Regions from separate parts of the Pseudomonas sp. RP-B7 genome, predicted to be linked through region 1. Evidence: predicted binding sites of a transcription regulator. Region 1 holds the regulator's gene; each other region holds the start of a gene.

Region 1 (7,165 bases):
CGCCCTACCCCACCAGAATCAAATACGCCGAGCGGCGTAACGCTTGAGCATGCTCGGAACATCGAGAATCAGCGCGATCCGACCGTCACCGGTGATGGTCGCACCCGACATGCCCGGGGTTCCCTGCAGCATTTTGCCCAAAGGCTTGATCACCACTTCTTCCTGGCCAACCAGTTGATCGACGACAAAGCCGATACGCTGGGTGCCCACGGAAAGAATCACCACATGGCCTTCGCGCTGCTCTTCATGGGCAGCCGAAGCCACCAGCCAGCGCTTGAGGTAGAACAGTGGCAACGCCTTGTCACGCACGATTACCACTTCCTGGCCGTCGACCACGTTGGTGCGCGACAGGTCGAGGTGGAAGATCTCGTTGACGTTGACCAGCGGGAAGGCGAACGCCTGGTTGCCCAGCATCACCATCAGCGTCGGCATGATCGCCAAGGTCAACGGCACCTTGATCACGATCTTCGAGCCCTGGCCCTTGGTCGAGTAGATATTGATCGAGCCGTTGAGCTGGCTGATCTTGGTCTTCACCACGTCCATGCCGACGCCACGGCCGGACACGTCGGAGATCTCGGTCTTGGTCGAGAAGCCCGGGGCGAAGATCAGGTTGTAGCACTCGGTGTCGGTCAGGCGGTCGGCGGCGTCCTTGTCCATCACGCCACGCTTGACCGCGATATTGCGCAGGATGGTCGGGTCCATGCCTTTGCCGTCATCGGTAATCGACAGCAGGATATGGTCGCCTTCTTGCTCGGCCGCCAGGATCACCTTGCCGCCACGGGACTTGCCCGAGGCTTCGCGTTCTTCCGGGGTTTCCACGCCGTGGTCGACGGCGTTGCGCACCAAGTGGACCAGCGGGTCGGCCAGGGCCTCGACAAGGTTTTTGTCGAGGTCGGTTTCTTCACCCACCAGTTCCAGGTTGATTTCTTTCTTGAGCTGGCGCGCGAGGTCGCGAACCAGGCGCGGGAAGCGGCCGAAGACTTTCTTGATCGGCTGCATCCGCGTTTTCATCACGGCGGTTTGCAGGTCGGCGGTGACCACGTCGAGGTTCGACACGGCCTTCTGCATGGCCTCGTCGCCGCTGTTCAGGCCCAGACGCACCAGGCGGTTACGCACCAGCACCAGTTCGCCGACCATGTTCATGATGTCGTCCAGGCGTGCGGTATCAACCCGCACGGTGGTTTCGGCTTCACTGGCAGGTTTTTCAGCGCCAGCCGGTGCAGGTGCCGCGGCACGTGCAGGGGCGGCGGCGGCGGGCGCCGCAGCAGGCGCGGGAGCCGGTTTGGCGGCTGCCGGAGTCGCAGCTTTCGCCGCCGCTGCTGGCGCTGGCGTGGCGACCTTGGCCGTCGCACCCACTTCGGTGAACTTGCCTTTGCCGTGCAGTTCGTCCAGCAACGACTCGAACTCGTGATCGGAGATCAGTCCGTCGCCGGCAGGTGCGGCAGGGGCAGCAGGCGTGGCAGCCGCCGCGGTTGGCGCGGTGGCTGCGACGGCGGGCAAGGCGTCGGCCGCAAACGTGCCCTTGCCATGCAGCTGGTCGAGCAACGCTTCAAATTCGTCGTCGGTGATGTCGGTGCTGGTCGAGGCGGCTGGCGTTTCGGCAGGCGTTTCGGTCGGCGCGGCAGGTGCCACCGCGTCGGCGGCGAACTGGCCTTTGCCGTGCAGCTGGTCGAGCAGCGATTCGAATTCAGCGTCGGTAATGTCTTCACCCGTCGGCGCCGCAACGGGCGCTGCCGGAGCTTCAGCCTCGGCCTTGACCGCGCTGAGGGAGTTGAGCAGTTGCTCGAACTCGCTGTCGGTCACGTCCGCTTCGGGCTCTGCCACAGGTTCCGGCACAGCTTCAGCCACCGGTGCCGCCGACATGTCGGCAGGCTCGGCATAGCGCGCCAGGGCGGCCAGCAGTTCCGGCGTAGCTGCGGTGATCGGGGCACGTTCACGCACTTGGCTGAACATGCCGTTGACCGCATCCAGTGCTTCGAGAATCACGTCCATCAACTCCGAGTCGACGTGCCGCTCACCCTTGCGCAGGATGTCGAACACGTTCTCGGCGATGTGGCAGCACTCCACCAGCTCATGGAGCTGGAGGAAGCCGGCGCCCCCTTTTACAGTATGAAAACCGCGAAAAATTGCATTGAGCAGGTTCGCATCATCCGGTCGGCTTTCCAGCTCGACCAGTTGCTCGGACAACTGCTCTAAAATTTCGCCGGCCTCTACAAGGAAATCCTGAAGGATCTCTTCATCGGCGCCGAAGCTCATGTGGGTGCTCCTTAGAAGCCTAAACTGGATAACAGGTCATCGACATCATCTTGACCCGATACAACGTCTTCACGTTTATCGGCATGAATCTGCGGACCTTCACCCTTGGCGAGATGTTTTTGTGGATCTTTTTCCGAGAGGATCGCTTCGCGGTCATGTTCGATGCCGGCAAAACGGTCAACCTGGCCTGCCATGAGCACCAATTTGAGCAAATTGCTTTCCACTTCGGTGACCAATTGGGTCACACGCTTGATCACCTGACCGGTGAGGTCCTGGTAATCCTGGGCCAGCAGAATGTCATTGAGGTTGCTGGAAACCATGCGGTTTTCCTGCTCACTGCGTGACAGGAAACCTTCGACCCGACGTGCCAACTCACGAAACTCTTCGGCCCCGACTTCGCGGCGCATGAAGCGACCCCAGTCGTGGCTCAAGGCCTGGGCTTCGGTGGCCATGCCATTGACCAGAGGCGTGGCGTTTTCCACCAGGTCCATGGTGCGGTTGGCCGCTGCCTCAGTCAGCCTGACCACATAGGACAGGCGCTCGGTGGCATCGGTGATCTGCGAGATCTCTTCGGCCTGGGGCATGTGCGGGTCGATCTGGAAATTGACGATCGCACTATGCAGCTCACGCGTGAGCTTGCCCACTTCCTGGTACAGGCCGCGGTCACGGGTCTGGTTGAGCTCATGGATCAACTGCACCGCGTCGCCGAACTGGCCTCTCTCAAGGCAGTCGACCAACTGGTGAGCATGCTTTTTCAGGGTCGACTCGAAGTCTCCCTGTGATGTTTCTTTATGCTCCATAGCTCCCCCGCGATGGCATTAGCCGTGGATGCGTTCGAAGATTTTTTCGATCTTCTCTTTCAAGGCCAATGCAGTGAAAGGTTTGACCACGTAACCGTTTACCCCGGCTTGGGCGGCTTCGATGATCTGTTCACGCTTGGCTTCGGCGGTCACCATCAACACGGGCAGGCCGCGCAGCTTTTCGTCGGCACGCACGTGACGCAGCAGGTCGATACCGGTCATGCCCGGCATGTTCCAGTCGGTTACCAGAAAGTCGATGCTCCCGCTGTTGAGGATCGGAATCGCCGTAAGGCCGTCATCCGCCTCGACCGTGTTTGTGAACCCAAGGTCACGCAACAGGTTTTTAATGATCCGCCGCATCGTTGAGAAGTCATCAACGATGAGGATTTTCATGTTCTTGTCCAATTCGACCTCCAAGCAGTCTTAAACGCGCCCAGCACCTGGACGCGCCATTTCAATCAACAGGCGTTACACAAAAAGGACTGCCCAGGGCACCACGGCGCAAAACCGCAAAAGCGTCACGCCTTCACGGTCTCGTCTGCAGTGTCCCCACACTGCCTGTCAGCGCGCGCGCCACTCTCCCAACCGCCCCCGCAAGCGGGCTGCGCACTGGCTATGCAGCTGGCTGACACGCGATTCGCTGACCCCCAGGACCTCACCGATTTCCTTGAGGTTCAGCTCTTCGTCGTAGTACAGCGCCAACACCAGTCGCTCACGCTCCGGCAAATTGGCAATCGCGTCCGCCAACGCGCCCTGGAAGCGTTCATCCTCCAGGTCGCGCGACGGCTCAAGATGTGCACTCGCGCCGTCCTCGTGCAGCCCTTCGTGTTCGCCGTCCTGTAGCAGGTCGTCGAAGCTGAACAGGCGGCTGCCCAAGGTATCGTTCAAAATCCCGTAATAATCGTCGAGACTCAATTGGAGTTCGGCCGCAACTTCGTGATCTTTAGCGTCGCGACCGGTTTTTGCTTCAATTGCACGAATTGCGTCACTGACCATGCGCGTATTGCGGTGTACCGACCGCGGCGCCCAATCACCTTTACGCACCTCATCGAGCATCGCGCCACGGATACGGATGCCCGCGTACGTCTCGAAACTGGCACCCTTGCTCGCATCGTATTTGGTCGACACTTCAAGCAGGCCGATCATGCCGGCCTGGATCAAGTCTTCGACCTGCACACTCGCCGGCAGGCGCGCCAGCAGGTGATAGGCGATGCGCTTGACCAGCGGCGCATAGCGCTCGATCAATTCGCCCTGGCTGTCACGTGCCGACTTCTTGTAAAGGTTGTAGCCGCTGGATGTCATAGCACAGGTCCCGCGCTCGTCTGATGCACCAATCGCTCGACGAAAAACTCCAGATGCCCCCGGGGATTGGCGGGCAATGGCCAAGTATCGACCTTCTGAGCAATAGCCTTGAACGCCAGTGCGCACTTCGAACGAGGGAACGCTTCATAGACCGCACGCTGCTTTTGCACGGCCTTGCGCACGCACTCGTCATAGGGAACTGCGCCTACGTATTGTAAGGCGACATCAAGAAAGCGATCCGTGACCTTGGTCAACTTGGCGAACAGGTTGCGCCCTTCCTGCGGGCTCTGGGCCATGTTGGCCAGGACGCGGAAGCGGTTCATGCCGTAGTCACGGTTAAGCAATTTGATCAGGGCGTAGGCATCGGTGATCGAGGTGGGTTCATCGCAGACCACCAGCAAGACTTCCTGCGCGGCGCGCACGAAGCTGACCACCGACTCGCCGATCCCGGCGGCGGTGTCGATCACCAGCACGTCGAGGTTGTCGCCAATGTCGCTGAACGCCTGGATCAGGCCGGCATGCTGCGCCGGGCTCAGGTGCACCATGCTCTGGGTGCCGGAGGCAGCCGGTACGATGCGGATCCCGCCAGGGCCCTGGAGCAGCACATCACGCAGCTCGCAGCGGCCCTCGATCACATCGGCGAGGGTGTGTTTGGGCGTCAGCCCCAGCAGAACGTCGACGTTCGCCAGACCCAGGTCAGCATCCAGCAACATGACCCGACGGCCAAGCTCTGCCAGGGCCAGGGACAAATTCACTGACACGTTAGTTTTCCCGACGCCACCTTTGCCGCCGGTCACCGCGATCACCTGTACGGGATGCATGCTGCCCATTTTATTTCTTTACCTTGTCTTGCTTAGACGCAGGCTACATGGCTTGGCCGCGTGAATCGCTTGCAGACCAACGATGTAGATACATTTCACGGTGTTCGCCCTGCCCTCAACCCACCCGCTTTGCCGGGTTGTGGTAGAGGTCGGCGAACATATCGGCCATCGCTTCCTCGCTAGGCTCTTCTTGCATTTGCACGCTGACAGCGCGGCTGACCAACTGATGACGGCGCGGCAGATGCAAATCATCCGGGATCCGCGGCCCGTCGGTCAGGTAGGCGACCGGTAATTCATGGCTGATCGCCAGGCTCAATACTTCGCCCAGGCTCGCCGTCTCATCCAGTTTAGTCAGGATGCAGCCGGCCAGGCCGCAACGTTTGTAGCTGTGGTATGCAGCGGTAAGAACCTGTTTCTGGCTGGTGGTTGCAAGCACCAGGTAATTTTTCGACTTGATGCCACGCCCGGCCAGGCTTTCCAGTTGCATGCGCAGCGCCGGATCGCTGGCCTGCAGGCCGGCGGTGTCGATCAGCACCACGCGCTTGCGCAGCAGCGGATCGAGGGCGTTGGCCAGGGACTGGCCCGGGTCGACGTGGGTTACCGACACATTGAGGATACGGCCCAGGGTCTTGAGCTGCTCCTGGGCGCCGATGCGGTAGCTGTCCATGCTCACCAGCGCGATGTTGTGCGCGCCGTACTTGAGCACATAACGCGCGGCCAGCTTGGCCAGCGTGGTGGTCTTGCCCATGCCGGCAGGGCCGACCATGGCGATCACACCGCCCTCTTCCAGGGGCTCGATTTCCGGGGTGACGATCATCCGCGCCAGGTGCGCCAACAGCATGCGCCAGGCTTGGCGAGGCTCCTCGATTTCGGTGGTCAGTGCCAGCAGGTCGCGGGACAACGGGCCGGACAGGCCAATGCGTTGCAGGCGGCGCCACAGGTTGGCCTGGGCCGGCTTGCTGCCTTGCAACTGTGTCCACGCCAGGGAGCCCAGCTGCACTTCCAGCAGCTCACGCAGGCCATTGAGTTCAAAGCGCATCGAGTCGAACACACGCTGGTCGACTGCGCCCGCCGGTGGCGGCGCTGCAGGACGCGGTGGTTCGGTGAAGGTGGGCTCAACCAAGGGCTCCGCAGCGGTCAGCGGCAGGCCGGCGAACAACTGGCGATTGGTGGTGGCATCGCTGTCGCCGCGCATGCTCAGTTCGGCCTGGGCCGACACAATGCGCGAGGCGGTCTTGCGCAGCTCGTCTTCGAGTTCCATGTTCGGCACACGCGGCGCCAGCGCCGAAGGCGTGTAATCCAGGGCAGCCGTCAGCTCGACACCGCCGGCAATACGACGGTTACCGATAATCGCGGCATCGGCGCCCAGCTCATCACGCACCAGTTTCATGGCCTGACGCATATCGGCGGCGAAAAAACGCTTCACTTGCATAACCCACTACCTCAGCCGTTGGGCCCTACTGTCGCGACGATAGTCACTTGCTTGTTGTCAGGAATTTCCTGATAAGCCAAAACGTGCAAATTCGGAACTGCCAGGCGCCCAAACCGCGACAACATCGCCCGGACGGGGCCGGCCACCAGCAGAATCACCGGATGGCCCTGCATTTCCTGGCGTTGTGCGGCGTCGATCAACGAACGCTGCAGTTTTTCAGCCATGCTTGGCTCCAGCAGAACGCCCTCTTCCTGGCCTTGTCCTGCCTTCTGAATACTATTGAGCAATATTTGTTCCAACCTTGGCTCCAAGGTGATCACAGGCAGCTCAGACTCAGTCCCTACAATGCTTTGCACGATGGCGCGAGACAATCCGACACGCACCGCCGCCACCAGCGCGGCGGTATCTTGACTCTTGGCGGCATTGTTGGCGACGGCCTCGGCGATGCTGCGAATGTCGCGCACCGGCACCTGTTCGGCCAGCAGCGCCTGCAACACCTTGAGCAACTGCGACAGCGACAGCACGCCTGGCACCAGCTCTTCTGCGAGTTTTGG
Region 2 (7,165 bases), on a different contig from region 1:
TGATGGTCATTGGCTGCTGGAATTGCTGCATGTCCAGGCTGATGCGCAATTGGCCGGCCTTCACGTCCTGGAACGTGATGTTGCTCTGGTACAAGCCTTCGGCCTCACCCAGCAGGCCATTCTTCGGGCGCTGCCCGGCTTCGGCCATGATCCGGTTGTCCACGCTGTAGATGGCGGCGTGGGCCACCAGCGGGTTCTTGGTCAGGTTGTTGAGCAGCACGTTGAGGCTGAGGATGTCGTTGGACACCAAAAGCTCAGTCGCCGAGGTGGCGGTTTGCGTGGTCAGGCTCTCGCCCAGGGCGTCGGCTTGCTCGTGCATGGCCTGCTTGAACTGCAAACCCATCACGCAGGCGTAGATCACCAGGGCCAGGGCGACCAGGATCACGTTATGGCTGGCAATGCGTAATGCGATCGGTACACGGCGATGGCGCAGTGCCCGGAAGATCAGCAGGAAGAAGTTGTCGGTTTTTACTGGCGTGGGCCGGTTCACTTGCGCTCGGCTCTTGGTCCGTGAAGTTGACGCGCAGTATAGCGACAGGCCCCAGAGCGTCAAAGCGCTGGCTGTGCCCGATGGTCACTGAAAGTGGGTAGAATGCGGTTTTTTTCCAGCCTGGGGGTGCGCCTTGCGCGAAATTGTCCTGATTAACATCACTGGTGAAGATCGCCCGGGTCTCACCGCCGCCATTACCGGTGTTCTGGCCCAGGGTGGTGTGAACATTCTCGACATCGGCCAGGCGGTGATCCACGACACGTTGTCATTCGGCATCCTGGTTGAGATCCCGAGCACTGAACAGGCGTCTTCGGTACTCAAGGACATCCTGTTTACCGCGTACAAGCTCGATCAACAGGTGCGTTTCACCCCGGTGTCGGAAGAGGACTACCAGCACTGGGTCGCCGGCCAGGGCAAGAAGCGCCATATCGTCACCCTGCTGACCCGCAAGGTCACGGCCGAGCAACTGCAGCGCGTCAGCTCGATCACGGCGCAGTATGGCTTGAATATCGACCATATCGACCGTCTGTCGGGGCGCATGCCATTGGACACCCCGGCCGACAAAGGCAAGGGCTGCATCGAATTCTCCGTGCGCGGTGAGCCGGCCGACCCGCAAGCCCTGCGCGCCGAGTTCCTCAGCGTGGCCCAGGAGCTGAATGTCGACATCGCCTTCCAGGAAGACTCGCTGTTCCGCCGTAACCGCCGCCTGGCGGTGTTCGACATGGACTCGACGCTGATCGAAGCCGAAGTCATCGACGAACTGGCCAAGGCGGCCGGCGTGGGTGAGCAGGTCTCCGAGATCACTGAGCGCGCCATGGCCGGTGAGCTGGACTTCCGCGCCAGCTTCAAGGAGCGCCTGGCGCTGCTCAAGGGCCTGGACGTGAGCGTGCTGGACTCCATCGGTGCCTCGCTGCGCCTGACGGAAGGTGCCGAAACCCTGTTCGCCGAACTCAAGCGCCTGGGCTACAAGACCGCTATCCTGTCCGGCGGCTTCACCTATTTCGCCAAGCAGTTGCAGGCCAAGTTGGGCATCGACTATGTATTTGCCAACGAGCTGGAAGTGGTGGATGGCAAGGTGACTGGCGTGGCGGTCGAGCCGATTGTCGACGCACAGCGCAAGGCGGATTTGCTGAAGGAATTGGCCCATAAGGAAGGTTTGCGTCTGGAGCAGACCATTGCGGTCGGCGACGGTGCAAATGACTTGCCGATGCTGGCGATTGCCGGGTTGGGTGTGGCGTTCCGGGCGAAGCCGTTGGTGAAACAGTCGGCGAAGCAGGCGATTTCGACGTTGGGGTTGGATGGGGTGTTGTATCTGCTGGGTTTCCGCGACCGCGACGGTCAGCTGTAGTCACTGAAGAAACACAGTAAAAAATGTGGGAGCTGGCTTGCCTGCGATAGCATCACCTCGGTATCACTGATGCACCGAGGTGCCTGCATCGCAGGCAAACCAGCTCCCACATTGGGTTCTGCGTTAGGCTTTCGGCAGTGCCATGCCCTGGCCCATCCGCACCGGGGTGCCGGCTGCCAGTTCTTCAGCCCACTTCACCTGATCCGGCCCGAACAGCACGATCGCCGTCGAACCCAGTTTGAAGCGGCCCAGCTCGGCACCTTTCTCCAGATGAATCGGCGCACGTGCGGCTTCGTCATAGCGGAAGGTTTTCAACTCGCGCTTGGGCGGTGTCACCAAGCCAGCCCACACGGTTTCAATCGACGCGACGATCATCGCGCCCACCAATACCACCGCCATCGGGCCGCGTTCGGTGTCGAAAATGCAGGCAACGCGTTCGTTACGGGCGAACAGCTCCGGTACGTTTTCGGCGGTGGTCTGGTTGACCGAGAAGATGCGCCCCGGGATATAGATCATCTCGCGCAGGGTGCCGGCCAGCGGCATGTGCACGCGGTGGTAGTCCTTCGGTGACAGATAGACCGTCGCGAAGTCGCCGCCCATGAACGGTGCCGCCACGGCGGAATCACCCCCCAGCAACTCCAGCACGCTGAAGCTGTGGCCCTTGGCCTGGAACACACGACCATGCTCGATCGGGCCCAACTGGCTGACGGCGCCATCGGCCGGGCTGAGTACCGCGCCTGGGGTTTGATCCAGCGGGCGCGCGCCGTCTTTCAGGGCGCGGGTGAAGAAGGCGTTGAAGTGCTCATAGGCGGTCACGTCTTCTACCAGGGCCTGGGACATGTCCACTTGATAGCGCTTGGCGAACCAGCTGGTGAACGCGTTCTTGAACCAGCGCACGCGGCACTCGGCAATGCAGCCGGCCAAGCGCGAGAGCAAGTGGTGCGGCAGCAAGTACTGGCTGAGGATAAACAACTGCTTTTTCATTTACTGTCCTTAAACCTTAAATCTCAACGGGGGTGTCGGGGTGGTTGCCCCATTCGCCCCAGGAACCGGCATAACCTTTGACTCGCGGATAACCGAGCGCCTTGGCCACCAGATAGGTGAAGCCAGAGCGGTGGTGAGTCTGGCAGTGGGTGATGATTTCTTTGTCGCGGGTCAGCCCGAGGTTTTCGAGGATCTGCGGCATGTCGCGGCGGATGCGCAGGTTGCGCGCAGGGTCCATGCCGGCGGTCCATTCGAAGTTCACGGCGCCGGGGATGTGCCCACCTTTGGCGGCGAGGACTTTCTCGCCGGAATACTCCAGCGGGCCGCGTGCATCCCAGATGCCCAGGTCGGCAGCGCCGAGGCGGCTTTGCAGGTATTCGCGGGTGGCGGTGGGGCCGTCGTGCAGCGTCAGGCTGACCGGGCCGCCCACGGGTGCGGGCACCTCGGTGGAGACGGGGTGTTGGCCTTCCAGCCAGGCCAGCAGGCCGCCGTCGAGGTAGTGATACTTCTGGTGGCCGATCACGTCGAGCATCCAGATGAAGCGGCCGGCCCAGCCACCGCCTTCGTCGTCGTAGACCACGTAGGTCGCGTCCGGGGTGTGACCCAGTTCGCCGAAGAGTTTTTCCAGGTCTGCCTTGTTGGGCAGCAACCCCGGTGCAGGCGCCTGGCCCAGTTGGGTGCGCTTGGGGTCAACGAAATGCGCGCCGGGGATATGCCCCTGGGCGTAGCGGGCGGCACTGGTGAGGTCGACCAGTATCAGGTGTTCGGCATCGAGGCGACCTTGCAGGTCGCTGGATTCGATCACCAGCGGCAAGCCAGAGAAGTCAGGCATGTGAGGTCTCCTGGGCACAAATGTTGGCGATAAAGGACCGCGATTGTAGCGCAAGCATCAGGCGCTGCGGTTGGTAAAGCAGTGCAGGGCTTTCTCGATGCATTGGGCGGTTTTGCCGAAGGCTTGCACGGTGGTTTCCGAGAACGGCCCGCCGCCCTGGTCGGCCACCATCAGCATCACCACCTTGCCGTTGCAGCTCAGGGAGCGCAGCAGCAGGTGCTCGCCGTTGAACAGGCGACGCAGGATCGGCGGCAACAAGGCCGAGAACTGCGCGTGGTTGTCCGGGTTGAGGCGCACCTGGGCGGATTTTTCCAGCAGGCGCTGCAGTAACGTGCTGTTGGTCACATCAAGGCTCAGGTTGGCGGCGTCCTTTGGCAGGCCGTCGGCCTGGTGCACACGCAAGGTGCTTTGGGCGCGGTCGGTCATCAGCAGCATGACCCGTTGCATGCCGCTGGCCACCAGTGCCTCTTTGGCGCAGGTGGTCAGGTGCATGGCGTTGGCGAAGCGGCTCGGTTCCACCAGCAACTCGGTGCAGCGGCTGCGCCACAGGGCCAGTGCTTCGGCGGTGGGCGGTGGTGCCGGCAGCAGGCCGCGATGGATTTTTTGCACATGCCACGGCCAGATCAGCGACAGCGCCGGGTGCCAGAGGTCGGGCATCAAGGTGCTGCGGGCGCTGGTCACGGCTTGCTGGTGCACCTGTTGCTGCACATCGCCCAGCGGCTGTTGCAGGTACAGGGCGGTGAGGTATTGCCAGCGCTCGGTGTGCGGGCAAGTCCAGGATTCCTGGGCCGACATCGCCAGGCCATTGGCCAGCAGCACGGTATTGGCCGGCTGGTTCAGCCAGCGTCGCAGGTTGGGTTCGGCGTCGAGCAATTGCTGGTGGCGCAGCGCGTCGTCCTCGCGGGCGATGCGCAGGGCCTTGACCAGCAAGCGCTGCTCTTTGAGCAGCAGGTTGTAGCCCTGGGACACCCAGATCGGCAGGTGCCAGGTTTCGGTCAAGCCCAGGCACAGGTCGAGCAGGCGCACGCCGAACAGTTCCTGTTCGACCTGGCGCGCGGACTGGCCTTTGTGGATCACCCGCAGCTCCCATTCTTCAAGGAGCTTGGGGTAGGCGACGGCCATCGGCCACAGCGGCGACAGGAACAACAGGCTGCCCCAGTGGATGTCCTGCCACAACCGCGCCAGGCGGCTGGCGAACAAGCCGTTGGCCTGCTGCGAGGCGTGCTGGCTGACCAGCAACAGTTGGCGCAAGGCCACCGGGATTTCCTGGGCCGGCACCGACGGCAGGCGCGCCAGTAGCTCTTCGGCGCGCTTGAGGCCGAGGCGGTTGAGCGCCACTTCGAGGTTTTCCGCCGGTTCCGTGAAGCTGCCATGGGTATGGCTGTTGGCCTCGCGAATCACGCTGAGCACCAGCGCCGGGCTGTTTTGCATCAGCTCGGCAATATCGCGCAACGAACTGCGATTATCGCGGATGGCTTTGCACACGCGCTCGTGACTGGCCTGGGGGACGGGCAGCAGCACATCGTCCAGGCGCTTGATCCAAGCGGCGAGAGAATTGGGTTTTGCAGTTGGGACTGTCGTTTCATTAGCCATGATTGGGGCGCGATCATCACTTGCGGTCAACACGCCCGGAGCGGGCCGAACTGGCTTTTCGCCTTAACGGGCTATAGTCTGGCGCAGTTTTGCCGATAAGTAGAACAAGAGTTTTTCAGTTCCACCAAATATGTCCATGAACCCGACGGCGCAAGTACTCATCCCCTATGGCTAAAATTATCGGCATCATCGTCGTCTTCGCAAGCGTGCTCGGTGGGTACGTCCTGTCCCACGGTAAAATTGCCGCGCTGATCCAACCCTTCGAGGTGATGATTATCGGTGGCGCCGCACTGGGCGCATTCCTGCAGGCGAACCCCGGCTACATGACCATGCACGTGGTCAAGAAATCCCTGGCGATGTTCGGTTCGCGCTTTACCCACACCTTCTATCTTGAAGTGCTGGGCCTGGTGTATGAGATCCTCAACAAGAGCCGCCGCGAAGGCATGATGGCCATCGAGGCCGACATCGAAGACGCTGCCGCCAGCCCGATTTTCGCCAAGTACCCGGCGGTGCTCAAAGACGAGCGCATGACCGCCTACATCTGCGATTACCTGCGCATCATGTCCTCCGGCAACATGGCCCCCCATGAGCTGGAAGGCTTGTTCGACATGGAGTTGTTCAGCCTCAAGGAAGAACTGGAGCATCCGTCCCACGCCGTGACCGGCATCGCCGACGGCATGCCCGGCTTCGGTATCGTTGCGGCGGTACTCGGTATCGTGGTGACCATGGCTTCCCTGGGCGAAGGCGACCAGGCGGCCATCGGCATGCACGTAGGTGCGGCGCTGGTGGGTACGTTCTTCGGTATCCTCGCGGCCTACGGCTTCTTCGGCCCGCTGGCCACGTCCCTGGCCCACGATGCCAAGGAAGAAATCAACCTGTACGAATCGATCAAGGCCAGCCTGGTAGCGTCCGCTTCCGGCATGCCGCCATCGCTGGCGGTGGAGTTCGGTCGTAAAGTGTTGTACCCGAAACATCGCCCAAGCTTCGCCGAGCTGGAACAAGCGGTTCGCGGTCGCTAAGCCATGGAAAACAACCAGCCGATAATCATCAAGCGCGTCAAGCGCTTCGCTGCGGGGCACCATGGCGGTGCCTGGAAAATCGCCTTCGCCGACTTTGCCACGGCGATGATGGCGTTCTTCCTGGTGCTGTGGCTGATGTCCACCGCCACGCCGGAACAGAAGATCGCCATCGCCGGTTACTTCAAGGACCCGATCGGCTTCTCGGAAAGCGGCACGCCTTTCGTGATCGACCTGGGCGGCTCGCCGCAGTTGGCGCCGGAGCGCACCATCAACCCGGAGGTCAAGACCGAAGCGCCGCAGGAACATATCCCGATCGAGCGCGACACCGTCGAAGCCATGGCCGAGCAGGTCGAGCAGGAACGCCTGGAACTGTTGCTGCAAGAGTTGCAGACCAAGGTCGAGGAGAACCCGCAACTGCTGAAGTTCAAGGATCAGATCTCGTTTGAGATCACCCCGGACGGCCTGCGCATCCAGATCACCGACGCGGCCAACCGGCCGATGTTCGACTCCGGCAGCGCGCGCCTGAAGCCTTACTTCGAAGACATCCTGCTGGCCATGGCCGACACCATCAAGGCGGTGCCGAACAAGATCAGTATCAGCGGCCACACCGACGCCAAGCCGTACGCGGGCCAAGGCGACTTCGGCAACTGGGAACTCTCCGCCAACCGCGCCAACGCCGCCCGCCGCGCGCTGGTGGCCGGCAGCTACCCGGACCCGCAAGTGGCGCGCGTGGTGGGCTTTGCCTCCTCGCAGCTGTTTGATCCCAAAGACCCGTTCAACCCGATCAACCGGCGGATCGACATCGTCGTGCTGACCAAAAAGGCCCAGCGTGCGATTGAAGGTGATCAACCCAAACCGGCGCCGACCTCAGGTGCGGGCTCGCCCGGTGAAGTACCGGC
Region 3 (7,165 bases), on a different contig from region 1:
GCCGCGTAATGATAACGCGGTACCCAACATTCGTCGCAAATCAGATCAAAGACTTTACGTGTATCTCCCTGGTTGAGTTCATGAATATCTATTCTTCTTCGGGCAAACGCTGGATATTCAATAAAAACGAAGTGGTAAAGCTGGCACCGCACAGTCTTGATCGCGATGAATCGCACTAATACGGTGCAATATGCCTACCCCGCATACCCCATTCTCAAACGTCATAATCCTCCCTTTTCCTACATGGTAATCTGCCACCTCTCTCATCGGCTTTGATCCCATGCAGTCAAAGGCCCCAACCAGGAAAGATCATGCCGAAAAAGTCTCACACCGCCCTGCGCCGTAATTTCCGTGAATTGCTTGCAACGCCTACCTGCGTAGAAACCGCTTCCGTCTTTGACCCGATGTCCGCGCGTATCGCCGCCGACCTGGGTTTTGAAGTGGGCATTCTGGGCGGCTCCGTCGCCTCGTTGCAGGTGCTCGCCGCCCCCGATTTTGCCTTGATCACCCTGAGTGAGTTTGTTGAACAGGCCACCCGCATCGGCCGCGTCGCCCAATTGCCGTTTATTGCCGATGCCGACCACGGCTACGGCAATGCCCTGAACGTGATGCGCACCGTCGAAGAACTTGAGCGTGCCGGTGTGGCCGCGTTGACCATTGAAGACACGCTGCTGCCCGCACAATTCGGGCGTAAATCCACGGATCTGATTTCCATCGACGAAGGTATCGGCAAGGTCCGCGCCGCGCTGGAAGCACGGGTCGATCCGGAACTGTCGATCATTGCGCGCACCAACGCCGGTGTATTGCCCACCGAAGCGGTGATAGAGCGCACCCTGGCCTATCAAAAAGCCGGTGCGGATGGGATTTGCATGGTCGGTGTCAGTGACTTCGAGCACCTGGAGAAGATCGCAGAAAACCTCACGGTACCGTTGATGCTGGTGACCTACGGCAACCCGAAACTCCATGACGCCCAACGCCTGGCCAGCCTCGGCGTTCGTGTGGTGGTTGCCGGTCACGGTGCATATTTCGCCGCGATCAAGGCCACCTACGACAGCCTGCGCGCCCAGCGCCAGTTGACTCACAGCACCTCGAACCTCAGCGCTACCGAACTGACGCACACCTACACGTTGCCCGAGAGTTACGTGGCGTGGGCGCAAGAGTTCATGGATGTAAAAGAGTAGTCCTTACCTGCCAGGTAAGCGGTGAATGCCCTCCTCCTGCCATGGGCTCACCGCCACCGTTGGCGGCGTCACGCCATCGCACGCCCCGCCCTGAGCGTCCTGCTCACCAATACCACTAACCGCAACTAAACAGCCAACTAAAAACTCGCGCGCACGAAAAAAATCCGCCGCAGAGTCTGCGGCGGCAACCAAAGGATTTTGTCGAAGCAGAGCGGCTAAGACAGTTCCACGCTACACCCGGTAGCAAATAAATACCGTGAAGTTTAATTAATCGAGTTTCATCCTTCCCCTGGCTGCAGGCCACGCAGACTCTGCTTAGAATCAGCTTCGGCAGCCACGTCGAAGACAATAAAAACGGTAATGCCTCACCTGAAAACATCTGCCAAAACAATGTTATGCGCTATCCAACAAGTGCGGTGTTTGCGCGCGCGTTCAATATTCTTGGGGATTAAATAAATGTTTAAACACAGCAGTCTGCTGGCACTGGCGGTGTGCGCCAGTATCAGTCAAATGGCATTGGCCGAGTCGGTCAGCGACCAGGCCGAATCGAAAGGCTTTATCGACGGCAGCAGCATCACCGGGCTGTTGCGCAACTACTACATGGACCGCGACCGCGCGAGCGGCAAGGCCGACAATCGTGACTGGACCCAGGGTGCGATGCTCAACTATGCCTCGGGCTTCACCCAGGGCACCATCGGCTTCGGCGTCGATGCCTATGCCTACGGCGGGCTGAAACTCGACGCCACCCACAGCGACGCCGGCACTGGCAACTTGCCGACCGACCGCAACGGCGATCCAGAAAATGCCTACGGCTCAGTGGGCGCGGCGGTGAAGGTAAAAATCTCCAAGACCCAGCTCAAGTTCGGCGACATGCAGCCCACCGCCCCGGTCTTCGCTACCGGCGGCACCCGCCTGTTGCCGCAGACGGCTACCGGTTTCGACCTGACCAGCAGCGAAATCGCCGGCCTCGACCTGGAAGCCGGGCACTTCACCAGCACCAACAGCGGCATGACCAGCAACCACGACCACGACATCTACGCGACCTACGCCAACATCGCCGCCAACAGTGCGAGCTTTGTCGGCGGCAAATACACATTCAGCCCGTCACTGAGCGCGACGCTGTATGCCGGCGAACTGGAGGACATCTGGCGCCAGTACTACACCAACCTCAACTACGTGATCCCCTTGGGCCAGGACCAGTCACTGGCCCTGGACGGCAACCTGTACCGCACCCTCGACACCGGCAGCGCCAAGGCCGGGGCGATCAACAACACCACTTATTCGGTGGCGGCGGCCTATTCGTTCTGGCAGGCACACACGCTGACGTTGTCGTTCCAGAAAGTGCATGGCGATACGCCGTTTGACTACATCGGCACCGGCAACAACGGTGCGGGCGAAGGCGGCGATTCAGTGTTCCTCGCCAACTCGGTGCAGTGGGGCGATTTCAACGGGCCCGGCGAGCAGTCCTGGGGCATCCGTTATGACCTGAACATGGCCAGCTATGGCGTGCCTGGCCTGAGTTTCATGGGCCGTTACATCAACGGCTCGGACATCGACGGCACCCACACACCGGCTCACAGCGCCTACGCCAACGACTATGGCTCGGACGGCGCGCATCACGAGACCGATGTGGAAGCCAAATACGTGATCCAGAGCGGCCCGGCGAAGAACCTGTCGCTACGGGTGCGTGATGCCATCGTGTCGTCGAACGCCGACCAGGGCGATGGCAAGTTGAACGAGCTGCGGCTGATTGTCGACTATCCGTTTACCTTGCTGTAGGCGACCACACTGAGCCGGCCGACAGGGCGCCGGCCGGCTCATGACCGTGCTACCCCACCCAGCCTACTGCGGTCTTGGGAATGACTTCCGACTCATCCAGCTTCGACGCAAACATGCTCACCGCTTGCACCGCATCGCTGGTGCTGGTGCGGATCTGCAGGATCACCGAACCGGCCTGATCGGCCAGGTTCACACCCCGTTGCGCGCCTTCCTGGGTGGCGTTCATGCTGGTCACCGCGTCACGCGTTTCCGAGAGGATCATGCCGATCATCTCGGCAATTTCCGCCGTCGAGCGGCTGGTGCGCCCGGCCAGTTGCCGGACCTCATCGGCCACCACCGCAAACCCGCGCCCCTGGTCGCCCGCGCGCGCCGCCTCGATCGCTGCGTTGAGCGCCAACAGGTTGGTCTGGTCGGCAATACCGCGAATGGTGTTGACGATGGCCGTGATCTGCTCGGAACGGTCGCCCAACTGCCCCACCAATCGTGCGGATGCACCGATGTTGTCGGCGATGCGGCGCATCTCGCTGGCAGTTTCCTGGATTACCTGAGTGCCATGCTCGGCAAAGCGCTCGGTCTCGGAGGAGATGTGATAGGCCCGCGACGCGCCACGGGAGTCTTCCTCGAATTTCTCTACCCGCTCGGTGATGTCGCTGGCGAACTTGACGATCTTGAGCAGTTTGCCATCGCCGTCATACACAGGGTTGTAGCTGGCCTCCAACCACGCGACGCGACCATGCTTGCCGATGCGCTTGAATTGCCCGGTGAAAAACTCACCGTTGTTCAGGCGTCGCCAGAAGTCACTGTACTCACTGCTGTTGACCAATGCGGGTTCGCAAAACATGCGGTGATGTTTGCCTTTGAGTTCGGCCAGGGAATAGCCCATGACGTGCAGGAAGTTTTCGTTGGCGTCGAGCACCTGACCATTCAAGTCGAACTCGATCACGGCCATGGCCCGGTCCAGCGCCGCGAGTTTGCTGCGGGTCGCCGCTTCCTGTTCGACTTTCTGCGTCACATCCAGCGCGTATTTGACCACTTTCAACACATGGCCTTGGGTATCCAGCACCGGGTTGTAGCTGGCCTCCAACCACACAGTTTTTCCGTTGGAAGCCACTCGTTTGAAGGTGCCCGACACGAACTTGCCTGCACGAAGGTCGTTCCAGAATTCCGTGTAAGCCGGGCTGCCGGTCAGTTCCGGCAAGCAGAAGTCGCGGTGGGACTTGCCCATCAATTGCGCGGCGCTGTAACCCAGGGTGTTCTGGAAAACTTCGTTGGCGCGCAAGACCTTGCCGGTCAGATCGAATTCGACCACCGCCATGGAGCGCTCGAGCGCGGCGATCAGCCCCTTATATTCAGTGACGTCGGCCGTCCTGGCCGCCAGTTCTGTTTTTAAGACTTTATTGAACATGACGTACCCCTCGCTCAAGCGTGATTCTGTAGTGCCTGAGTCTAGTATCGGCGTAAAAAAAACGGACTTGACACGGAAAAAATATTTATTAATTGACGTCAATATTTACACGCTACGCATCGCCACCGTGACCCACCCTGCCCCTGTGTTTAAACTGGCGACCCTTTGACCTGAGCGGAGCCCCCATGGCCAACCACGACCTGCACTACACCCCCGACCCCGATGCAGATTCGATTTCCTCCGACGTGATCGGCTTCAACGGCATCCTGGTCTCCACCCAGATCCCCACCCGTGCCGACGGCAGCCTGGAGCTGGGCGACATCACCTTGCAGAGCGAATGCACCCTGCAAGCGCTGAAAGTCGCCCTGGAAAAGGCCGGCAGTTCCATGGACCGGGTCATGCACCTGACGATCTACTTGACGGATATGGCCGATCGCGCCGCGTTCAATGACGTCTACAAGCGCTTCTTCGCCAAGCCGTGGCCGGTGCGGGCAGCCGTTGGCGTGGCCGCGTTGGCCGTCGATGGCATGCGCGTCGAAGTCACCGCAATGGCCGCAAAAGCCTAAGCCAGGCGCAGCCAAAAAATGTGGGAGCGGGCTTGCTCGCGAATACGGTGTGTCAGTCAATAGATCTTTGACTGATCCAGCGCATTCGCGAGCAAGCCCGCTCCCACATTTGATTGGGTTTGCAATCCCAAGGCTCAGGAAACACCCGTCAGCCTTGTGGTAGGTGCCCCCCCAGCGTTTCACAGCTACAATGCGCGCCTCAACCGTGACAAGCCTGACTAAAAAAACTATGTCCTTGCCCAAGCACCACCTTGAATTGCTCAGCCCTGCCCGCGATGTCGCCATCGCACGCGAGGCCATCCTGCACGGCGCCGACGCCATCTACATCGGCGGCCCAAGCTTTGGCGCCCGTCACAACGCGTGCAACGAGGTGAGCGATATCGCCTCACTGGTGGAATTCGCCCGCCGTTACCACGCCCGCGTCTTCACCACGATCAACACCATCTTGCATGACAACGAACTGGAACCCGCGCGCAAGCTGATTCATCAGCTCTACGACGCCGGCGTCGACGCGTTGATCGTGCAAGACCTGGGCGTGATGGAGCTGGATATTCCGCCCATCGAGCTGCACGCCAGCACCCAGACCGACATCCGTACCCTGGGCCGCGCCAAGTTTCTCGACCAGGCCGGTTTCTCGCAGTTGGTCCTCGCCCGCGAGCTGAACCTGCAGGAAATCCGCGCCATCGCCGATGAAACCGATGCCGCCATCGAGTTCTTCATCCACGGCGCCCTGTGCGTGGCGTTCTCCGGGCAGTGCAACATCTCCCACGCGCAGAACGGCCGCAGCGCCAACCGTGGTGACTGCTCCCAGGCCTGCCGCCTGCCGTACACCTTGAAAGACGACCAGGGCCGCGTCGTGGCCTTTGAAAAGCACCTGCTGTCGATGAAAGACAACAACCAGAGCGCCAACATCCGCGCGCTGGTCGAAGCGGGTGTGCGTTCGTTCAAGATCGAAGGCCGCTACAAGGACATGGGCTATGTGAAAAACATCACTGCCTATTACCGCCAGCGCCTCGATGAAGTGCTCGAAGACCGCCCGGACCTGGCCCGTGCGTCCAGCGGCCGTACTGCGCATTTCTTCCTGCCCGACCCGGAAAAAACCTTCCACCGGGGCAGCACCGACTATTTCGTCACCGACCGCAAGATCGACATCGGCGCCTTCGATACCCCGACCTTCACCGGCCTGCCGGTGGGTGTGGTGGAAAAAACCGGCAAGCGCGACTTGCAGGTGGTGACCCATGAGCCGCTGTCCAACGGCGACGGTCTCAATGTGCTGGTCAAGCGTGAGGTCGTGGGTTTCCGCGCCAACATTGCCGAGCCCAAGGGCGAGTTCGAGGAAGACGGCGAGAAGCGTTACCGCTACCGCGTCGAGCCGAATGAAATGCCGGCCGGCCTGTATCAATTGCGCCCCAACCACCCGCTGAACCGCAACCTGGACCACAACTGGCAACAGGCACTGCTCAAGACTTCGTCCGAGCGCCGTATCGGCCTGACCTGGGCTGCACGCCTGCGTGAAGCGCAGTTGGAAGTCACCGCGACCAGCGAAGAAGGCATCAGCGCCAGCGTCACCCTGCCCGGCCCGTTCGGCGTGGCCAACAAGCCGGAACAGGCCCTGGACACCCTGCGCGACCTGCTCGGCCAACTGGGCACCACCGAATACCACGCCACCGACATCCAGCTGGATGCGCCGCAAGCGTTCTTCATCCCCAATTCGCAGCTCAAGGCCTTGCGCCGCGAAGTGATTGAAGCGCTGACCGCCGCCCGCGTTGCCGCGCACCCGCGTGGTGGGCGCAAAGCCGAAACCACCCCGCCGCCGGTGTACCCGGACGCGCACCTGTCGTTCCTGGCCAACGTCTACAACCAGAAAGCCCGCGACTTCTATCACCGTCACGGGGTGAAGTTGATCGATGCCGCCTTCGAAGCCCACGAAGAAACCGGCGAAGTGCCGGTGATGATCACCAAGCACTGCCTGCGTTTCTCGTTCAACCTGTGCCCGAAACAGGCCAAGGGCGTGACGGGCGTGAAGACCAAGGTAGCGCCCATGCAATTGATCCACGGCGACGAAGTGCTGACCCTCAAGTTCGACTGCAAACCCTGCGAGATGCACGTGGTGGGCAAGATCAAGGGGCATATCCTCGGTCTGCCGCAACCGGGCAGCGCAGTGGAGCATTTCAACCCGGAAAACATTATTTTCCAGGGTACGCACTAACCCTCTGGGAGCGGGGCCACCACCA
Region 4 (7,165 bases), on a different contig from region 1:
GGCATGATCGAAGTGGAAGTACTGGCCAGCCTGGATATGATGCCCGGTGTAGTCAGCCTGCCCCACGGTTGGGGGCATGGCCGTCCGGGTGTGCAGATGAGCATTGCCAGTGGGCAGCCGGGGGCGAGTGCGAACGACTTGACCGACGAGCGGCATTTGGACGAGTTGTCGGGCAACGCTGCGCTCAACGGCGTTCCGGTTCAGGTCGCAGCCGCCTGAGCACTGCGCTGGAATTTTGCGTTACAATGCGCCACCGTGCCGACCTGTGAGTCGCAAAGTTCCAGCCGAGGTGTTCCATGGATATCATCGAAACGATCAAAGAGCAGATTGCCAACAACACCATTCTGCTTTACATGAAGGGCGCGCCAAACGCTCCTCAGTGCGGTTTCTCCGCGAAGGCTTCCCAGGCGATCATGGCGTGCGGCGAGAAATTCGCTTACGTGGACATCCTGCAGAACCCTGAAATCCGTGCCAACCTGCCCAAGTACGCCAACTGGCCTACGTTCCCGCAACTGTGGGTTGCCGGTGAGTTGGTCGGCGGTAGCGACATCATCGTTGAGATGGCGGCTGATGGTTCGCTGCAAGCGCTGATCAAGGAAGCGGCGGCAAACGCGGCGGCCAAGACTGACGCTTGATTCGCTTGCAATGAAAAGCCCCGCTTCTCGTGAGAGAGCGGGGCTTTTTTATACCTGCGTGCCGAGGGCTTATTCGCCCATCTGCGATTGCAGGTAGTTTTCCAGGCTGACTTTGTCGATCAGGCCCAGTTGGGTTTCCAGCCAGTCGATGTGTTCTTCCTGGTCTTCCAGAATATCTTCCAGCAGCTCACGGCTGCCGAAGTCGCCTTTGGTTTCGCAGTGAGCGATGGCGGCCTTGAGGTCGCTGTGGCTCTTTTGCTCGAATTTCAGGTCGCTGTTGATCATTTCCTGGGTGTGCTCGCCGATGCTCAGCTTGCCCAGGTCCTGCACGTTCGGCAGGCCTTCGAGGAACAGGATGCGCTTGATCAGCGCGTCGGCGTCCTTCATGGCTTTGATCGATTCTTTGTATTCACGCTTGCCCAGCTTTTCCAGGCCCCAATCGTCAAACATGCGTGCATGCAGGAAGTACTGATTGATCGCGACCAGTTCATTGGCAAGGATTTTGTTGAGTTGCTGGATGACTGAGATGTCGCCTTTCATGACTGGGGTCCTGCCCTGTAATAGCTGTATATAGGCCGGAGTTTGAGCGGCGAAAACCTTAGTGTCAAACCTAAGTTATTGAATAATAAATGAAAATTAATCGGAATAAGAATGTTTGTGTTCCGCGTCTTAGCGCTAACTTATTGAATTGCGGGCATAAAAAAACCGGACACTAAGTCCGGTTCTTTAAAACGCGCCGATTTAAGCGTGTGTAAATTCTGCTGAATAGGGGAGCGCAGCCTGGGCTGTCTGCAGCTGCGTCAGGGTTTCCCGTACCACTTGCTTGGCCAGGCAAGCACATTTACCGCACTGGCTGGCAACGCCGGTGGTTTCACGCACTTCCTTGTAGCTGCAGCAACCTTCGTAGATTGCTTCGCGGATTTGTCCGTCGGTGACGCCAGTACAGAGGCACACATACATAAGGGAGAACCGTCGCGGGTTTAAGGCTTGAGTGCGATGGATCTTAATGTTAACGAGAATGATTGTCAAAGTAGATTCGTAGGGTATTTGCGCGTATTGCCCCTGCGCTGACGAACGGTTTTTTCAGTGTATGATGGTCGGTCTTCACGAAGCGTGACTGCGTCACAGGGTTGTCGCCTACAGGCGCCAGACTGGGCCGGTCCTTTTACTTCAATCGTCACCCTCACATCAGGAGATACCCAATGAGCGTACTCGTCGGCAAACAAGCCCCGGATTTCGATGTACCTGCCGTCCTCGGCAATGGCGAAATCGTAGACAGTTTCAAACTGTCTGAAGCCATCAAAGGCAAATACGGCCTGGTGTTCTTCTACCCGCTGGACTTCACCTTCGTCTGCCCGTCGGAGCTGATCGCTCTGGACCACCGCATGGACGATTTCAAGGCGCGTAACGTTGAAGTGGTTGCCGTTTCCATCGACTCCCATTTCACCCACAACGCCTGGCGCAACACTGCCATCAATGATGGCGGCATCGGCAAAGTCAAATACACCATGGCTGCCGACATGAAGCACGACATCGCCAAGGCCTACGACGTTGAGTCCGAAGGCGGCGTGGCTTTCCGTGGCGCGTTCCTGATCGATGACAAGGGCGTTGTGCGCTCCCAGATCATCAACGACCTGCCGCTGGGCCGTAACATGGAAGAACTGATCCGCCTGGTCGACGCCCTGCAATTCCACGAAGAGCACGGCGAAGTCTGCCCTGCCAACTGGAAAAAAGGCGACAAAGGCATGAACGCTTCGCCAGAAGGCGTTGCGGCTTACCTGACCGAGAACGCTGGCAAGCTGTAAGCCAGATTTGAGGTACAAAAAAACGGCCTGAGAAGGCCGTTTTTTTATGGGCGGGAAATGGCTGTAGTGAGCGGGCTTGCCCCGCGCTGGGGGGCGAAGCCGCCCCAAATCCAACCGCCTCCGTTTTACTGATACACCGAGGTGCCTGGGTTTAGGGCGGCTTCGCCCCCCAGCGCGGGGCAAGCCCGCTCACTACAACAGCGCTGTTAGTCGTTGAAGTCTTCCCAGCCGCCCATCTGCTTCCAGCGATTGACGATGCCGCAGAACAGGTCGGCGGTCTTCTCGGTGTCATAGCGCGCCGAGTGAGCTTCGCGACCGTCAAAGTCGATTCCGGCTGCCTGACAGGCTTTGGCCAGTACGGTCTGGCCGTAAGCCAGGCCCGCGAGGGTAGCGGTGTCGAAGCTGGAGAACGGGTGGAACGGATTGCGCTTCATGTCCAACCGCGCCACGGCGGCGTTCAGGAAGCCCAGGTCGAAGCTGCTGTTGTGGCCGACCAGGATCGCGCGTTTGCAGCCATTGGCCTTCAACGCCTTGCGCACGCCACGGAAGATGTCGGTCAGTGCCGCTTCTTCACTCACGGCCATGCGCAGCGGGTGATCGAGCTTGATCCCGGTAAATTCCAGGGCCGCCGCCTCGATGTTGGCGCCTTCGAACGGCTCGACGCGGAAGAAGTGGGTGTGTTCCGGGAACACGAAACCCTGTTCATCCATGCCGATGGTGGTGGCTGCGATCTCCAGCAAGGCGTCGGTGGCGCAATTGAAACCGCCGGTTTCTACGTCGATGACAACCGGCAGATAGCCGCGGAACCGCTCGGCCATCGGGTGGCGTGAACCGCCACCGCTGTGCTCGTGTTCGTCGTCGTAATGGTCTTCACTCACTTGCTTTCCTCCAGCAGGCGCCAGCGCAGTGTTTCACCGGCGCGCAGCGGGATAACAGTCAACTCGCCAAACGGCAGGCTGGCAGGGGCGGTCCAGTCTTCACGGACCAGGGTGATGCGGTCGGTATTCGCCGGCAGGCCGTAGAAACGCGGGCCGTTGAGGCTGGCGAAACCTTCGAGCTTGTCCAGGGCATTGCGTTGTTCGAACGCTTCGGCGTACAGCTCGATCGCCGCGTAGGCCGTGTAGCAACCGGCACAGCCGCACGCGGCTTCCTTGGCATGCTGGGCGTGTGGCGCGGAGTCGGTGCCGAGGAAGAACTTCGGATTGCCACTGGTGGCGGCATCCAGCAGTGCCACCTGATGGGTGTTGCGCTTGAGGATCGGCAGGCAATAGAAATGCGGCCGAATCCCGCCCACCAGCATGTGGTTGCGGTTGTACAGCAGATGGTGCGCAGTGATGGTCGCGCCGACGTTGGCCGAGGCCTCGGTGACGAACTGCACGGCATCGGCGGTGGTGATGTGTTCGAACACTACCTTGAGGGTCGGGAACAGTTCGACCACGCGACGCATGTGCTCGTCGATGAAGATCTTCTCGCGATCGAACACGTCCACGTCGCCACGGGTGACTTCACCGTGGATCAATAGCGGCATGCCGACTTCGGCCATGGCTTCGATGGCCGGCAGGATCTTGTCGATACTTGTCACACCGGAATCGGAGTTGGTGGTCGCGCCAGCCGGGTACAGCTTGGCGGCGTGCACGTAGCCGCTGGCCTTGGCCTCGCGAATCTCGTCGGGCTGGGTGCGGTCGGTGAGGTAGAGCACCATCAGCGGTTCGAAGCGGCTGCCGGCCGGGCGCGCAGCGAGGATACGCTGGCGATAGGCGTCGGCTTCAGCGGCGTTACGCACCGGAGGTACCAGGTTAGGCATGATGATGGCACGGCCAAACGTGCGCGCAACATCGGCCACGGTTTGGGGCAACGCAGCACCATCGCGAAGATGAATATGCCAGTCGTCGGGACGCAGCAGGGTCAGGCGGTCGGACATTGGGGATTCCAGGCGGGTCAATCTGGTGGGAATGCTACCGGAAAAGACTCTTGCAGGCACTCGCTATCAAGTTTTACAGGATGCATCCGATAGCCTTTCGTATGCCTTATCGATGTATGACGCTTTGAAGTGTTGTAGAAACCAGTGGAGCCTCCCGTGCGCCAGCATTATCTAGCCCTGCTCAGTGTGTTCGCCAGCCTGCCTGCGATGGCCCTCACGTTCCAGACACGTCTGGAGAATATTGAGTGGAAGGTAGAGGGCGACAAGTTTGAGTGCCGTCTGAGCCAACCGATCACCGATTTTGGTTCGGGTGAGTTCGTGCGCCGGGCCGGCGAGCAGGCGACGTTTCGTCTGAAAGCCTTTAATGGTTCGCTGGGCGCAGGTTCGGCCACCTTGCTGGCCGCTGCCGCACCTTGGCAGCCCGGACGCGGCGACATCAATCTGGGAGCCGTGCGTGCCGGCAGTGGCGAAGTGCTGTTCAACAGCTCACAGGCCCAGGCCGGGCGCCTGTTCAATGGTTTGCTCGAGGGGCGTTCGCCGACCGTACGGCATTACGGGCGTGAGGGCGGCTACTCGGAAATCCGCCTGTTGCCGGTGAAGTTCAACAAGGCCTACAGCGACTATCAACTGTGCACCGCCAAGCTGCTGCCGATGAATTACGATCAGGTCAAGCAGACCGAAGTCGGCTTTCCGGGCGGTGGCATCGAACTGGATGCGGCGGCGAAGCAGAAGCTGGCAGTGATTCTTGAATTCATGAAGGCCGACCCGACCGTCAACCACATCGAGTTGAACGGCCACTCGGACAACAGCGGCAACCGCCTGACCAATCGTGATGTTTCACGGCGTCGTGCATTGGCGGTGATGGACTACTTCAAGGCCAACGGCATCGAGGAGTCGCAGATTACCCTGCGCTTCCACGGCGAAAGCTACCCGCTGGCGCCCAACACCAATGCTGCCAACCGCGCACGCAACCGCCGCGTCAATATTCAGCTGGAGCGGGTCGCAACCCCCGAGAAACCGGCACCCCAGGCTGCGGTCCGGAGCAATCCCGCGGCAACCTCATAAGGTGCGACCACCGGTCGCCCTCTCGACATAATCTGTCGCTTTATCTTCATTTGCTGTCGCGCCCCTGTAATTTCACGGTTTTGATCGGTAGAATCGTCGCCTTTCCGTACAACCCCGTGGAGTGATGGCATGGCCGACGTAAACAAGGTCGTTCTCGCGTATTCCGGCGGCCTGGACACTTCGGTGATCCTCAAGTGGCTGCAGGATACTTATAACTGTGAAGTGGTGACCTTCACCGCTGACCTGGGTCAGGGCGAAGAGGTCGAACCTGCACGTGCCAAGGCGCAAGCCATGGGCGTGAAAGAGATCTACATTGACGACCTGCGCGAAGAATTCGTCCGCGATTTCGTTTTCCCGATGTTTCGCGCCAACACCGTCTATGAAGGCGAGTACCTGCTGGGTACTTCCATCGCACGTCCGCTGATCGCCAAACGCCTGATCGAAATCGCCAACGAAACCGGCGCCGACGCCATTTCCCATGGCGCGACCGGCAAGGGCAACGACCAAGTGCGTTTCGAACTGGGCGCCTACGCGCTCAAGCCGGGCGTCAAAGTGATTGCCCCTTGGCGTGAATGGGACCTGCTGTCCCGTGAAAAGCTGATGGATTACGCTGAAAAGCACGCAATCCCGATCGAGCGCCACGGCAAGAAGAAGTCCCCGTACTCGATGGACGCCAACTTGCTGCACATCTCCTATGAAGGCGGCGTGCTGGAAGACACCTGGACCGAGCACGAAGAAGACATGTGGAAATGGACCGTCTCTCCGGAGAACGCGCCAGACAAGCCACAGTACCTGGAACTGACCTACCGCAACGGCGACATCGTCGCGCTGGACGGCGTCGAAATGACTCCGGCTACCGTGCTGGCGACCCTGAACCGTATCGGTGGCGAACACGGTATCGGCCGCCTCGACATCGTCGAGAACCGTTACGTGGGCATGAAGTCCCGTGGCTGCTACGAAACTCCGGGCGGCACCATCATGCTGCGCGCTCACCGCGCCATCGAGTCCATCACCCTGGACCGTGAAGTGGCTCACCTCAAAGACGAGCTGATGCCTAAGTACGCCAGCCTGATCTACACCGGCTACTGGTGGAGCCCTGAGCGTCTGATGCTGCAACAGATGATCGACGCTTCCCAGGTCCACGTGAACGGCGTTGTGCGCCTGAAGCTGTACAAAGGTAACGTGATCGTCACCGGGCGTAAATCCGATGAGTCGCTGTTCGACGCCAACATCGCCACCTTCGAAGAAGACGGCGGCGCCTACAACCAGGCGGACGCAGCGGGCTTTATCAAGTTGAACGCACTGCGCATGCGCATTGCGGCCAACAAAGGTCGCAAGTTGTTCTGAGTGCTCAAGACACTCTAAGGAAAGCCCCTTGTTGAAGGGGCTTTTTTTTGCCCGATGAAAAACCAGGCAGCCTTGATTCGATCTTTTGTTTATCGATGTTTAAACTTTGTTGAAGTTAAGGTGACAGGAAATTTGTCTGCCGGGCCAACTGCACGTGATGGCTTGTTTGCGAGGTGAAATGAATTAATTACACCTGACAAGGAACTATGTCTTACAGATAAATCACACAAGTAAGCACAATTTAATTGTTGTGCGCTGAATGTTCTGTAGGAAATATGGGTGTAAATAAATATGTTTAATGGAACTAAAAAGGTGGTGGTTTTCTTGGCTTCTCAAGGGAGCGATGACCACAAGCAAGGGATATTTCCTGAAAGACGTGTGCGTTACTTTCG

What was found. The regulator FliA, encoded in region 1, starts transcription of late flagellar genes. The targets are predictions, from matches to a motif close to CTAAAGTTTNNNNNNNNNNNGCCGNTAA.
Region 2: motA (flagellar motor stator protein MotA) is a predicted target of FliA. The motif match lies at 5,319-5,346, and genes of this name have one in related genera.
Region 3: OPU96_RS05775 (methyl-accepting chemotaxis protein) is a predicted target of FliA. The motif match lies at 4,410-4,437, and genes of this name have one in related genera.
Region 4: OPU96_RS11775 (flagellar protein MotY) is a predicted target of FliA. The motif match lies at 4,427-4,454, and genes of this name have one in related genera.

Annotation. Positions count from the first base shown of each region.
Region 1 is NZ_JAPFHC010000002.1:90,440-97,604, forward strand. Features, by position in the region: gene OPU96_RS03200 (chemotaxis protein CheA) at 19-2,256, opposite strand; gene OPU96_RS03205 (protein phosphatase CheZ) at 2,268-3,056, opposite strand; gene OPU96_RS03210 (chemotaxis response regulator CheY) at 3,075-3,449, opposite strand; gene fliA (RNA polymerase sigma factor FliA) at 3,618-4,358, opposite strand; gene fleN (flagellar synthesis regulator FleN) at 4,355-5,188, opposite strand; gene flhF (flagellar biosynthesis GTPase FlhF) at 5,295-6,611, opposite strand; gene flhA (flagellar biosynthesis protein FlhA) at 6,623-7,165, opposite strand, start outside.
Region 2 is NZ_JAPFHC010000027.1:47,739-54,903, reverse strand. Features, by position in the region: gene OPU96_RS21665 (AhpA/YtjB family protein) at 1-490, opposite strand, end outside; gene serB (phosphoserine phosphatase SerB) at 624-1,838, shown strand; gene asd (archaetidylserine decarboxylase) at 1,962-2,822, opposite strand; gene OPU96_RS21650 (rhodanese-like domain-containing protein) at 2,839-3,654, opposite strand; gene OPU96_RS21645 (HDOD domain-containing protein) at 3,712-5,247, opposite strand; gene motA (flagellar motor stator protein MotA) at 5,415-6,266, shown strand; gene motB (flagellar motor protein MotB) at 6,270-7,165, shown strand, end outside.
Region 3 is NZ_JAPFHC010000003.1:296,239-303,403, forward strand. Features, by position in the region: gene OPU96_RS05760 (hypothetical protein) at 1-179, shown strand, start outside; gene OPU96_RS05765 (isocitrate lyase/PEP mutase family protein) at 312-1,181, shown strand; gene OPU96_RS05770 (OprD family porin) at 1,638-2,960, shown strand; gene OPU96_RS05775 (methyl-accepting chemotaxis protein) at 3,010-4,365, opposite strand; gene OPU96_RS05780 (RidA family protein) at 4,551-4,931, shown strand; gene OPU96_RS05785 (peptidase U32 family protein) at 5,161-7,140, shown strand; gene OPU96_RS05790 (DMT family transporter) at 7,118-7,165, opposite strand, start outside.
Region 4 is NZ_JAPFHC010000010.1:49,971-57,135, reverse strand. Features, by position in the region: gene OPU96_RS11810 (molybdopterin oxidoreductase family protein) at 1-219, shown strand, start outside; gene grxD (Grx4 family monothiol glutaredoxin) at 297-635, shown strand; gene bfr (bacterioferritin) at 705-1,175, opposite strand; gene OPU96_RS11795 (bacterioferritin-associated ferredoxin) at 1,377-1,595, opposite strand; gene OPU96_RS11790 (peroxiredoxin) at 1,838-2,440, shown strand; gene rnt (ribonuclease T) at 2,647-3,318, opposite strand; gene pyrC (dihydroorotase) at 3,315-4,361, opposite strand; gene OPU96_RS11775 (flagellar protein MotY) at 4,518-5,426, shown strand; gene OPU96_RS11770 (argininosuccinate synthase) at 5,556-6,773, shown strand.